DNA from 3 places in the Paenarthrobacter sp. AT5 genome. Region 1 is predicted to be linked to each of the others. Evidence: riboswitches for the same ligand, from Rfam matches in the RefSeq annotation. Region 1 holds a riboswitch; each other region holds the start of a gene.

Region 1 (4,170 bases):
CCCCTGCCCGGGGTAGGGGAGTTCGATCACGTCGAAGCGTTGGAGCAGGTCAATCGCTGCGAGGCTGAGTGGAAGCAGCCACGGCCACCTGCGCTGTGCCCTGTCCAGGGCGGGGATGGCCAGCAGCGCCGCCAGGCCCACCAGGATATGCACCAGGATCTCAATGAACCAGAAGCGCGACATGTCGGTCCAGCCTTGGGGCCCCACCAACGTGTTGAGCAGGAAAATGTTGTGCCAACCGTAGTCGTCCGTGGTGGCGAAGGCCACGCCGATCACCGCCATGCTGGGCAGGGCGATCCGTGCCACCGCCTTCAGTTGCCGTTTGAGCCGTTCCCGGCGTGGGCCCGACAGTTGGAACCGGGCAAAGTTGTATCCAGCCACCGCTATCAGGACGTGGGCCGTCCCTTCCCAGTCGAAGAGGCCCACATGGGTGGAAACGATGAAGATGATGGCCACTGCCCGCAGGACGATCCCGGTCTCCATGCGGGCAATCAACCTGCGACGCTGCGGCGCCGTCCCCGGCTGTGGGTTGGGTCCCGCCTTGTTGGGCCCTGCTGGCTTCGCTTCCGGTTCTTTGGGAGTCAGTTCGCACACCGGCATCAGGTGCCACCCGTCGGGAAGGTAGCCCAAGGCACTTTCCAGCCGGACCGACGCGGCTACGTAGGAGAGCGAATCGCCGCCCAATGAGACGAACGTGTCCGTTTCCTTGACGTCGGTCCGCTCAAGAACATCGGCAAAAATGGTCTTGGGGTCATCGCAGGCTTTTGCGGATGGAAGCTCCGGGTTCCTTTGCGGCTCCTGCGATGCCAAGGCGAGGACGGCAGGGTAATCCGTTTTTCCGTTGACCAGCCGTGGAATCGAGTCGACTGAGCAGAGGGTCAACGCCGCCCGGGGTATGCCAAGGTCCTGCGCCACGGTCTTCGCGAGAATGGAGAGTTCATGCTTGCCTTCGACGGCGGCCACGAGGCCACTGTCGGACCCGGCAACTGCTGCCGTGACGCCGTAGTCGGCCAGGATCTTTTCGACCCGTCCCAGGTCAACGCGCAGCCCCACGATCTTCACGAAGCGACTCCGCCGCCCGACGATCTGGTACAAGCCTCCCGGCCCCCTGCGTGCGAGGTCGCCCGTGCGGAGCTCGGTGATGTCCCGTCCCCGGGCGAGGTCCGATGGCTGCTCGGCGTAACCCAGCATGACGTTCGGCCCGGAGTAGACGAGCTCGCTCTCATCCAGGCCGGGCACGGGCTCCAGCCGGAAGGATCCTCCGGGAATGGGGACCCCTATGGCGTGGGGGTTCTCGGCCGCCTCATCCGGGGGGAGGTACGCCATCCGTGCTGTCGCTTCGGTCTGGCCGTACATCACAAAGAGGTCCCAGCCGCGCTCCTGGCCGAGCTGCGCATAACGGCGCACGCGGGCAGGGTCCAGGCGTCCGCCCGCCTGGGTGATGTACCGAAGGCTGGGTAGCTCCATGGTTTCGAAGCCCACGCGTTCGAGCAGGTCAAAGGTGTAGGGAACCGCGGCGAAAGACGTGACAGACCGCGACCGCATCAGCTCCCAGAAGCACGGATCAACCACGGACAGATCCGTGAGGGCAATTGAGGCACCCACCAGGAGGTGGCTGTTCACGACGCTCATGCCGTAGCAGTAGGACAGGGGAAGCGTGGTGGCCGCCGTGTCCGCCGGACGGAGATGCAGGTACTGCGCAATGGCCTGCGCATTCGCCTGCACCGATGCTGCGGAGATGCGGACCAGTTTGGGTGATCCGGTTGAGCCCGACGTGCTCAGCAGCAGGGCGAGTTCGGGATGGAGATCGTGCTTGCTCCCGGAGCGGCGTTCTTCAAGGGTTATTCCACCGTCGACGGAGCGCGCAATGAGATCCGGCTCGTAAGCCGCCAGCAGCGACTCAACGGCAGGGCCTCCGCCGGAGGGAAGGATGAGCAGCGGATGGCCCGACGAGAGGGCTGCCAGGTACACCGTCAACGACGACAAAGTGTTGTCGGCCTCGAGGGCGACAAGGCGGCGGGCGCTGCCAAACGACGCCGCCATCTCCTGGACTCGGCAGGCCAGTTGGGCGTAGCTCACTGTGTCTGTTCCGAGGTGTACTGCGGGCCGGTCTCCAAACGATGCCAAATGGGCGGCAAAGGAGACTCCGGCCAAATCCGGCTGAATACTCACCAAGGCAAGATAGAAGGTATGCCTAACCTAACTCAAATGGATTTGCGCGCGGTTCCGAAATGTGAAGCCTTGGAGCAACCCGGAAAAGGGGAGGGGAAGTGATAGAGCAACGGACCTTCGGACGCTCTATCACTTCCCGCCGCCCTGCGGGGGACGCTCTAGCACTTCCCAACCGCCCTGACCTGCGCGTCTTGCCTTTCTTCACGATCACCCGCTATGGTGTGAAGCGTGTCACCGAGGTGGCGCACACGCTTTTGATCTGCGGCGGGAGAGTCCTGCCGGGTACATCCAGTCAGGCGCCGTAGGAGCAAATCCTCCCCAGGAATCTCTCAGGCCCATGTACCGCCGCGGCGAGGCAACTCTGGAAAGCAGTCCGGGCAACCGGGCTCACCGACGGTGCAAGTGGACAACCAAGTCCGCGGAATCTCTCAGGTCCAATACAGAGCGGGGAGGAACCCATATTCACCATGGCGCTCAGCGGGCGCCTGAATCCTGGAGTTCCTCTTGACTGTTCAATCCTCCCCAACCGCGTTCGCGGACCGGCATATCGGCGCCCGCCGCCAGGCTGATATCGACACCATGCTCAAGGCCATCGGCTACGACTCCGTTGATGGCCTGGTTGACGTTGCGGTCCCCGATTCCATCCGCCAGTCCTCGCCGCTGACCCTGCAAAAGGCCCTCAGCGAGACCCAGGTCCTGGCCGAACTCCGCAAGCTCGCGGCCAAAAACAAGACTGCCGTCCAGATGATCGGCCAGGGCTACTACGACACCATCACGCCCCCGGTGATCCGCCGCAACATCCTTGAGTCCCCGGCCTGGTACACCGCCTACACTCCGTACCAGCCCGAAATTTCCCAGGGCCGCCTCGAAGCACTCCTGAACTTCCAGACCATGGTCCAGGACCTCACTGGCCTTCCGATCGCCAACGCTTCCCTCCTTGACGAAGCCACCGCCGTGGCCGAGGCCGTGCTGCTCATGCGCCGCGCCAACAAGGACAAGACCGCGAAGGACGGCAAGACCGTCCTGGACGCCGATCTCTTCCCGCAGACCATTGCGATCGTGAAGGGCCGCGCAGAAGCGCTCGGCTTCGAGGTGGAGGTTGCGGACCTCTCCGCAGGACTGCCCGACGGCGACATCAACGGCGTCGTCCTCCAGCAGCCCGGCGTCTCGGGCCGGGTTTTCAACCACGCCCCAGTGATCGCTTCCGCGAAAGAGCGCGGTGCACTGGTCACCGTTGCCGCCGACCTGCTGGCGCTTACCCTCATCACGCCCCCGGGCGAGCAGGGTGCGGACATCGCCGTCGGAACCGCGCAGCGCTTCGGCGTTCCGCTGTTCTTCGGTGGCCCGCACGCCGCTTACATGGCCGTCCGCCAGGGCATGGAGCGCACCCTCCCGGGCCGCATCGTTGGTGTGTCCAAGGACAACGCCGGCGTTCCCGCCTACCGCCTCGCCCTGCAGACCCGCGAGCAGCACATCCGCCGCGAAAAGGCCACGTCCAACATCTGCACGGCACAGGCCCTGCTCGCGATCGTTGCCTCGATGTACGCGGTGTACCACGGTCCGGACGGACTCAAGGCGATCGCCGAGACTGTGCACGGCCACGCTCGCGTTCTGGCCACGGCACTGCAGAAGGCCGGCCGCGAACTCGTCTCTGATTCGTTCTTCGACACCCTCACCGTCCGCGTCCCGGGCAAGGCAAGCAAGGTGATCGGTGCCGCCGAAGCACGTGGCATCAACCTCCGCCGCATCGACGAGGACACCGTGGGTGTTTCCGTTGATGAAACCACGACGCCGGAGGTCCTCTCCGCGGTTGCCGTCGCCTTCGGCGCTGGTCCGGTCGGGGACGCGGCAGGGTTCGAACTGGCCTCGGACGTGCTCCGCACCTCCGACTTCCTGCAGCACCCCGTGTTCAGCACGCACTGTTCCGAGACGCAGCTGTTGCGCTATATCCGCAAGCTGTCCGACCGGGACCTGGCGCTGGACCGCACCATGATCCCG
Region 2 (4,170 bases), 1.0 Mb from region 1:
ACTGGTCCATAGTGCCGGACAACGAACCCGTGCTGGTCCGGGGAATGGGCCTGAACTTCTTCGACGTCATGGGGCAGCTGACCGAGGGCCGCGGCGGCAAATTCGTGGACGCCGTCGCCCCGGGTACCGGCGCCCTGGAGTACCGTGCTTCCGGGCGCGAACCGAAAATCATCGCAGCGTCCAGGCGAGGCACCCCGTACCGGGCCAAAGCCGGGCTGTCCGGCTACTACGCCACGAGCATCACCCTCCGCTACCTGACGGAAGCCGCCGTCGACCGCTTCCGGGCTGCGGGGATCCAGCCCGGCTTCGACCATGATCTGTGGCCGCTCCTGCACCGGGACGCGTTGTGGGCGTACTACGCAACGTTGGCACGGTCCCAACCGGCCGCGATCCGGGACTCGGCCCAATTCCTGGCCGACCTGGAGGACGCGCTGCAGCCGCATGCGCACGCAACGGGCAACTGGGAAACCGAAGTGGGGGCGCTGGTCGAAAAACACGTGGTGGCTTCGCGCCGGCTGAACCTTCGGGCGCTCGCCGCCCCGTTGGCGGGCCGGACCTTCGCCTCCCGCCGCGAGTTGGACAAGGCCATCACCGATTACCTGGATGATGATGCCCTGCGTTCGGAGCTCGGCGAAGCCGATCCTGTGAAGATGGCGATCGGCGCACTCCATACGGGCCGCGCGATCCTTAAGACCGTGGTGGCGGACGGTGGAATCACGGATGAGTCGTGGGTGGCGGAGCTGCGCGGCTGGTTCGAATCCTTCGTCGAGGGACTGGCCAGCGGGCCTCCCGCACTTCGTTCGGAGCAGCTGGCCGCCTTGGCGCGTGCCGGCGTCGTGAGTTTCGTGGGGCCGGACCCGAAATTCAGCGTGGACCGAAACGCCAAGGTCTTCCGCGCCTTTTCGCCCTGGGTGCGGGATGCGCCCGTGCAGGCGAGGACCCTGATTGAAGCGATGTCGCCCGCCAACCGGGTGGGTATCAACGTCTCCCCGTTGCTGGAACAGCTCATGGAGGACGGCCTGGTGCGAACCAAGATCATGATGAGCGTCGAGGGGACGCCGGTGCAGACCACCGGCCTGGATGTGGAACCACATCCTTACCGGCCCGTGGCCGCGAACGGCTCGGTAACCGAGGGTTTGTACGTGCTGGGCCTTCAGCTGTCGGCAACCCAGTGGGGGACCGCCATCGCTGCCGAGGCGAAACCGGCAACGGGCCAGGCCTACACCAGCGGACAGCGGACGCTGCGCGACGCCGACGAGATCGCGCGGAGCATCCTGGGGCTTTAACCCCTTTTATGACGACCGTGGATGCCGGGCGTTTGCAGCGGGTGCCCGCCCTTCGCTAGTGTGTGATCTGCGTCACCGGCTGGTGATGCGCGCTAGTGATCCGCGGCGGGAGAGTCCTGCCGGTACATCCCGTCAGGCGCCGTAGGAGCAAACCCTCCCCAGGAATCTCTCAGGCACCCTGTACCGCCGCGGCGAGGCAACTCTGGAAAGAAGCACGGTTCCCACCGGGCTCACCGAAGGTGCAAGCGTTCCTGTCTGCAGGCACGCGGAAACTCTCAGGTCAATGACAGAGCGGGGAGGAACCCGAATCATCGTGGCATTCCGGTGCCGCCTGAACAATGGAGTTCCTCATGACGATTCAGCGCCCGCCAACAGACAACAACCATGAGCCCCACCTCGAACGGCAACTCAGCAACCGCCACATCCAACTGATCGCCATTGGCGGTGCCATCGGAACCGGCCTGTTCATGGGCTCCGGGAAAACCATCTCCGCCGCCGGGCCCTCCGTCATTTTCGTCTACATGATCATCGGCTTCATGCTGTTCTTCGTCATGCGGGCCATGGGCGAGTTGCTGTTGAGCAACCTGAACTACAAGTCCTTCAGCGACTTCGCCGCAGACCTTCTGGGTCCGTGGGCGGGATTCTTCACTGGATGGACGTATTGGTTCTGCTGGGTTATCACGGGCATCGCGGACGTCATTGCGATAGCCGGCTACTCGGAAGAGCTGTGGCCGGGCTTGCCCCTTTGGATTCCCGGACTCATCACGATCGGCATCCTCCTGCTCTTGAACCTGGCAACCGTGAAGGCCTTCGGCGAGACGGAATTCTGGTTCGCCCTCATCAAGATCGTGGCCATTGCGGCGCTCATCATCGTGGGCCTGTTCATGATCTTCAGTGGCTTCCAGTCCGATGCCGGCCCTGCCAGCTTCACCAACCTCTGGTCCCATGGAGGCTTCTTCCCCAACGAATTCATGGGGTTCGTGGCCGGTTTCCAGATCGCAGTCTTCGCGTTCGTGGGTATTGAACTGGTGGGAACCACCGCTGCCGAAGCGAAGGATCCGGAGAAAAACCTTCCCAAGGCCATCAACTCCATTCCCATCCGTGTGCTGCTCTTCTACGTAGGCGCCCTCATCATCCTGATGTCCGTTACTCCGTGGACGCAGTTCGCGGCCGGCCACAGCCCTTTCATCGCCATGTTCTCGCTTGCCGGGCTTGGGGCCGCAGCCACGATCGTCAACCTCGTGGTGTTGAGCTCGGCGATGTCCTCCGCGAACTCCGGGATCTACTCCACGTCCCGCATGGTTTACGGCTTGGCGCAGGAAGGCGACGCGCCCGCAGTCTTCAGTGCGCTCTCCGGACGCAAAGTACCCCGCAACGCGCTGTTCCTTTCCTGCGTGCTGCTGCTCTCCGGCGTCGTCCTCATGTACGCCGGCCAGGACGTTGGCAAGGCCTTCGACATGGTCACCACGGTGTCGGCCGTGTGCTTCGTGTTCGTCTGGTCGATCATCCTGGCGAGCTACCTCGCCTTCCGGAAGCGTCGTCCGCAACTGCACGATGGCTCCGCGTTCAAGATGCCCGGCGGTGTTGTGATGGTTTGGGTGGTCTTCGCGTTCTTCGGGTTCATCATGTGGGCATTGACCACGCAGCCGGACACCCTCATGGCGCTGCTTGTCACGCCGGTGTGGTTCGTGGCGTTGGGCATCGCGTGGGCCATCCTGCGCCGCCGGCCGGCCCACGTGGCCCGGTTTGAAGCTTTCCGCGCGAGCCTGCAAGAGGACGCTGAACGGCTTCCCGAGCCTGAACCCGCACGCAAGTAGGACACAAAAAGCCAGGCCCCGCGACCACACGGACGCGGGGCCTGGCCCCTTCACTGCCAACCCGGGTTTGTCAGCCCCTCAGGCACCTCTGATATTCCAACCAGGCGATGGCGTAGCGGAGCCAGCCCGCAATGTCGTACCACTTGGATGGTTTGGCCGGTGCCGTGCATTGCGGCGGATTCGGGACGCTCTCCGCCACCGTGACCAGGACCTTGACCGTGGTGCCGGTTTCGACGGCGGTGAGCACCAGCGTCGCGGTACCGGCTGCTGCTGTGGCGGGAACCGTGACGTTGACGTTCGCGGCACCGGAGGTCACCGGAACATCGCCCAACTCCACGGTGGTGCCTGCGGCGTCGACGAACGAGGCCTTGAGGGTCTTGTTCGCCGGGCTGCCGATGGACGTCAGGTCCAGCTTGGAAACGGCCAGGCTCAGGGCATCTCCGGCCGTGACGTCGCTGGCTGTTGTGTTGGCAACAGCTACGGAACGGCGCGCGAAGTCGGGCGATACCGGGTTGTGCGCCTGGAGGTACTTGATCCACGCATCCCGGTCCACCAGCCCGGTGTCCTTGGTGTTGCTGCCTTCCTGGAAGACGCGGAAGTTGTCACCGCCGGTGGCTAGGAAGCTGAAGGTACCGATCCTGTACTGCTTGGCCGGATCGATCGGCGTACCGTCCACCCAGATCCCGGTGACGCGCTCACCTGTCGGGCGGGCGGCGTCGTAGGTGTAGTTGACGTTCTTGGACAAGCCCAACTGCTGGTACGGGCGGCTCGGTACCGTTCCGTCGGGGTTGGTCTGCCACTGCTGTTCCAGGAGCGTCTTGAATTGTGCGCCAGTAAGGGACGTCGTCCAGAGATTGTTGACGAACGGCAGCACCGCGTTCGCCTCGGCATAGGTGATGGTTCCGTCCGGGGCGTAGTACAGCTCGTTGCGGAGCCCGCCGGGATTAACGACGCCGATCTCCGCTGCACCCAGTTCCGGCGCCTTGAGCGTGTCCACCAGTGAGTCCGCCACGAGGTTGCCCAACGTGGACTCGCTCGCGCGGTCGTCCCGCTTGGGGGCGCCGCCT
Region 3 (4,170 bases), 1.2 Mb from region 1:
TGAGGACCAGGCCGCCCGCCACCACGAAGCCGGGGCGGATCCGCTTCACCAGCGGCACCACTACCAGCCCTGCCACGATGGTGGCCAAGAGGGCCGGGATCATGGCAATACCGGCCTCCATGGGCGACTGGCCTTCGATGAGTTGCAGGTGCTGGGCGAAGAAGTAGATGAACCCGGTCATGGAGAACAGGGACAGCACGTTGGCGACGATGGCCGTGCTGAACACTTTGTTGCTGAAGAGGCGCACGTCCAGCATGGGGCTGGCCAACTGCTGCTGCCGCCGCACGAAGAGCACGCCCAGTACCGCGCCGAAGAGCATGAAGAAAGCCGCGGTTGGCCCGAAGCCGTGCACGGCGAATTCCTTGATGCCGTAGACGAACGGAGCCATGGTGAGGACGGACAGGACGATGCTTGGTACGTCCACCCGGCCAGGGTTGGCGTCCTTCGACTCCGGAATGAGGATCCTGCCGAACGCAAGCAGGGGCAGGAGCAGGAACGCTGCCACCAGGAAGACAGCTCCCCACCAGAAGTGCTCCACCAGCCAGCCCCCAAAGATGGGACCGAGGGCTGCGCCGCCCGAGAACCCGGCTGCCCAGACGGCGATGGCGAGGCGGCGCCGGTTCGGATCGGTGAAGATGTTCCTGATCAGGGACAGTGTTGAGGGCATCAGCATGGCGCCGAAGACTCCAAGGGCTGCGCGGCCGGCTATCAGCCATTCAGCCGAGGGCGCGAACGCCGTAGCAGCCGACACCGCAGCGAAGCCTGTGCTGCCGGCCAGAAGCAGCCGCCGTCGTCCTATCCTGTCGCCGAGGTTGCCCATGGATACCAGCAATGCAGCCAGGACCAGCGGGTACGCGTCAACGATCCACAGAAGCTGGATGCCCCCGACTTCCAATGAGCGGGCGATCTCCGGTAGAGCGAAGGTGAGGGCGGTGTTGTCCACGGCCACCAGGAGAACCGGAAACATGAGCAGGGCAAGGGCCGTCCAGTCGCGCCATGCTGCCGTCCTGCCGTGGAGGCGACAGGTGGAAGTGCGGGGAGCTTTGGTTGCGGACGACGAAAACATGAATATTACTGTACCGTCCAGACGGTATAGTTTCAAAAGAGCTCAACACGCCTGTTTAGGGAATGATGGACACATGCCGCGAAAACCAGTTGCCAAGGATGCCGTCCTGGATGCCTTCGAGGCGCTCCTGATCGAGGTGGGGGAGCGGGCAGCAACGCTCGACGCCGTCGCGAAGCGCGCCGGAGTCTCCAAGGGAGGGCTCCTCTATCACTTCCCCAACAAGGAGGCCCTCATCAGCGCTTTGCTGGAACGCCTCGACCGATTGGCGGAGGAAGACACCGAACAAATGATCGCGGCCCCGGACGGCGCAGCTGCGTACTTCATCCGGTCTTCAGTGTGGGCCGGTACGCCCATGGACCGGGCTTTTGTGGCGACCACCCGCTTGGCAGAGGTAGCCCACGAGGAGACGCGGAGGAGGTTTGCCGCCATCCAACAACGCTGGCTCGACGTGCTCGCCGAGGACGTTGGGCCGGAAGTCGCCAAAGCCGTCAGCTACATGGGTGACGGACTCTATTTCAACGCCATGTTCGAAGGCGGGCAGGCGGGCGGCAGCGCCGGGCGGGAGGCCGACGTCGGGATCCTTCTCGAGGTTCTGGAGCGACTGCGCAAGTAGCGCTCCGCCTATTTGCCGCGACGCCGGGCACGTAGGACAATTAACAATTGTGGTGCGCCTTGCAGCGGGCCGCGAACAACTGCATAAGCCTATGATCTGCGGCGGGAGAGTCCTGCAAAGCACGTGACGCAGGCGCCGTAGGAGCAAATCCTCCCCAGGAATCTCTCAGGCCCACGCACCGCCGCGGCTAGGCAACTCTGGAAAGCAGCAGGCAATCCGCCGTCAGCGGTGACGATTGTTGTGTTCACCGACGGTGCAAGCGGCGTTGCGCAGGCAACCCGCGGAAACTCTCAGGTCCAATACAGAGCGGGGAGGAACCCGAGCCACTGCGGCGTACCCAAGCGCCGCCCAACTAATGGAGTTCCTTCGTGACGGTTAGTTCAGCCTCCACCGCCTTCGTCGATCGGCACATCGGTGCCCGCCGCCAGGCCGACATCGGCACCATGCTCAAGTCAGTCGGTTACGACTCCGTGGATTCCCTCGTGGACACCGCGGTTCCCAACGACATCCGCCAGGACGTTGCCCTGACGCTGCAGAACGCGCTGAGCGAGGTGGAGGTCCTTGCTGAACTCCGCAAGCTTGCTTCCAAGAACAAGACTGCTGTCCAGATGATCGGCCAGGGCTACTACGACACCATCACGCCGCCGGTTATCCGCCGCAACATTCTCGAGTCGCCGGCCTGGTACACCGCCTACACGCCCTACCAGCCGGAAATTTCCCAGGGCCGCCTCGAAGCGCTGCTGAACTTCCAGACCATGGTGCAGGACCTCGTTGGCCTGCCGATCGCCAATGCTTCGCTCCTTGACGAAGCCACCGCAGTCGCTGAAGCCGTGCTGATGATGCGCCGTGCCAACAAGAACAAAGCCGTCCAGGATGGCAAGACCGTCCTCGACGCAGACTGCCTGCCGCAGACCATCGCGATCGTGAAGGGCCGCGCTGAGGCGCTCGGCTTCGAGGTGGAGGTTGCGGACCTCTCCGCGGGACTGCCCGACGGCGACATCAACGGCGTCGTCCTCCAGCAGCCCGGCGTCTCCGGCCGTGTCTTCGACCACTCCGCCGTCATCGCCGAGGCGAAAGAGCGGGGCGCGCTGGTGACGGTTGCTGCCGACCTTCTTTCCCTCACGCTCATCACCCCTCCGGGTGAACAGGGTGCGGACATCGCCGTCGGCTCCGCCCAGCGACTGGGTGTTCCGCTGTTCTTCGGCGGCCCGCACGCCGCTTACATGGCAGTTCAGAAGGGGCTGGAGCGTTCCATGCCCGGCCGTCTGGTGGGCGTTTCCAAGGACGACGCCGGTGTCCCCGCCTACCGCTTGGCGCTGCAGACCCGCGAGCAGCACATCCGCCGCGAAAAGGCCACGTCCAACATCTGCACGGCGCAGGCTCTCCTGGCCATCGTCGCCTCGATGTATGCCGTCTACCACGGCCCCGAAGGCCTGAAGGCCATCGCCGAGACCGCCCACCACCACGCGCGCACCCTTGCGGCCTCACTGAAGGCTGCCGGCGTCGAGGTCCTGCACGGGTCCTTCTTCGACACCATCACGGTTCGCGTTCCGGGCCGCGGCGCCGAGCTCGTCGCTGCTGCCGAAGAGCGTGGCATCAACCTGCGTGGAATCGACGGGGACACCGTGGGTATCTCCGTGGATGAGACAACAACAACTGACATCGTCGGCAGTGTCCTTGAAGTTTTCGGTGCCTCCGCGGTTGAGTCCGCAGAGGGCTTTGCGCTGGAGGCTTCCGTTGAGCGCTCCAGTGAGTACCTGCAGCACCCCGTGTTCAACACCCACCGCTCCGAAACGCAGCTCCTGCGCTACATCCGCAAGCTCTCCGATCGCGACCTCGCGCTGGACCGGACCATGATTCCGCTGGGTTCGTGCACCATGAAGCTGAACGCCACGGCGGAGATGGAAGCCATTTCCTGGCCCGAGTTCGCCTCCATCCACCCCTTCGCTCCTGATTCCCAGACCGAGGGCTGGCGTGAACTCATCGCCGACCTCGAAGCCCAGCTGACCGAGATCACGGGCTACGACCAGGTCTCCATCCAGCCGAACGCCGGGTCCCAGGGCGAGCTGGCCGGGCTCCTCGCCATCCGCGGCTACCACCACTCCCGCGGAGACCAGCAGCGGAACGTCTGCCTCATCCCCGCCTCGGCACACGGCACCAACGCAGCGTCCGCCGTGCTCGCCGGCATGAAGGTTGTTGTTGTAGCCACTGCAGCTGACGGAACCATCGACCACGAGGATCTCAAGGCCAAGATCGAGGCCAACCGCGAAGTTCTCTCGGCCATCATGATCACCTACCCCTCTACCCACGGTGTCTACGACGCCGACGTGCGGGAAGTCTGCGACGCTGTCCACGAAGCCGGTGGCCAGGTCTACATCGACGGTGCAAACCTCAATGCACTGGTCGGTTTGGCGCAGCCGGGCAAGTTCGGCGGCGACGTGTCCCACCTGAACCTGCACAAGACCTTCTGCATCCCGCACGGCGGTGGCGG

Evidence for each region. Region 1 has a riboswitch for glycine ahead of gcvP (aminomethyl-transferring glycine dehydrogenase). Riboswitches for the same ligand answer to the same signal wherever they lie in the genome.
Region 2: it holds a riboswitch for glycine, as region 1 does, so the genes downstream of both, cycA (D-serine/D-alanine/glycine transporter) here and gcvP (aminomethyl-transferring glycine dehydrogenase) in region 1, are expected to answer to the same signal.
Region 3: it holds a riboswitch for glycine, as region 1 does, so the genes downstream of both, gcvP (aminomethyl-transferring glycine dehydrogenase) here and gcvP (aminomethyl-transferring glycine dehydrogenase) in region 1, are expected to answer to the same signal.

Annotation. Positions count from the first base shown of each region.
Region 1 is NZ_CP136441.1:4,457,419-4,461,588, reverse strand. Features, by position in the region: gene RI444_RS20765 (AMP-binding protein) at 1-2,172, opposite strand, end outside; glycine riboswitch at 2,428-2,527, shown strand; gene gcvP (aminomethyl-transferring glycine dehydrogenase) at 2,677-4,170, shown strand, end outside.
Region 2 is NZ_CP136441.1:805,847-810,016, forward strand. Features, by position in the region: gene RI444_RS03825 (FAD/NAD(P)-binding protein) at 1-1,286, shown strand, start outside; glycine riboswitch at 1,383-1,482, shown strand; gene cycA (D-serine/D-alanine/glycine transporter) at 1,637-3,103, shown strand; gene RI444_RS03835 (ExeM/NucH family extracellular endonuclease) at 3,174-4,170, opposite strand, start outside.
Region 3 is NZ_CP136441.1:938,764-942,933, forward strand. Features, by position in the region: gene RI444_RS04470 (MFS transporter) at 1-1,066, opposite strand, end outside; gene RI444_RS04475 (TetR/AcrR family transcriptional regulator) at 1,140-1,679, shown strand; glycine riboswitch at 1,772-1,870, shown strand; gene gcvP (aminomethyl-transferring glycine dehydrogenase) at 2,048-4,170, shown strand, end outside.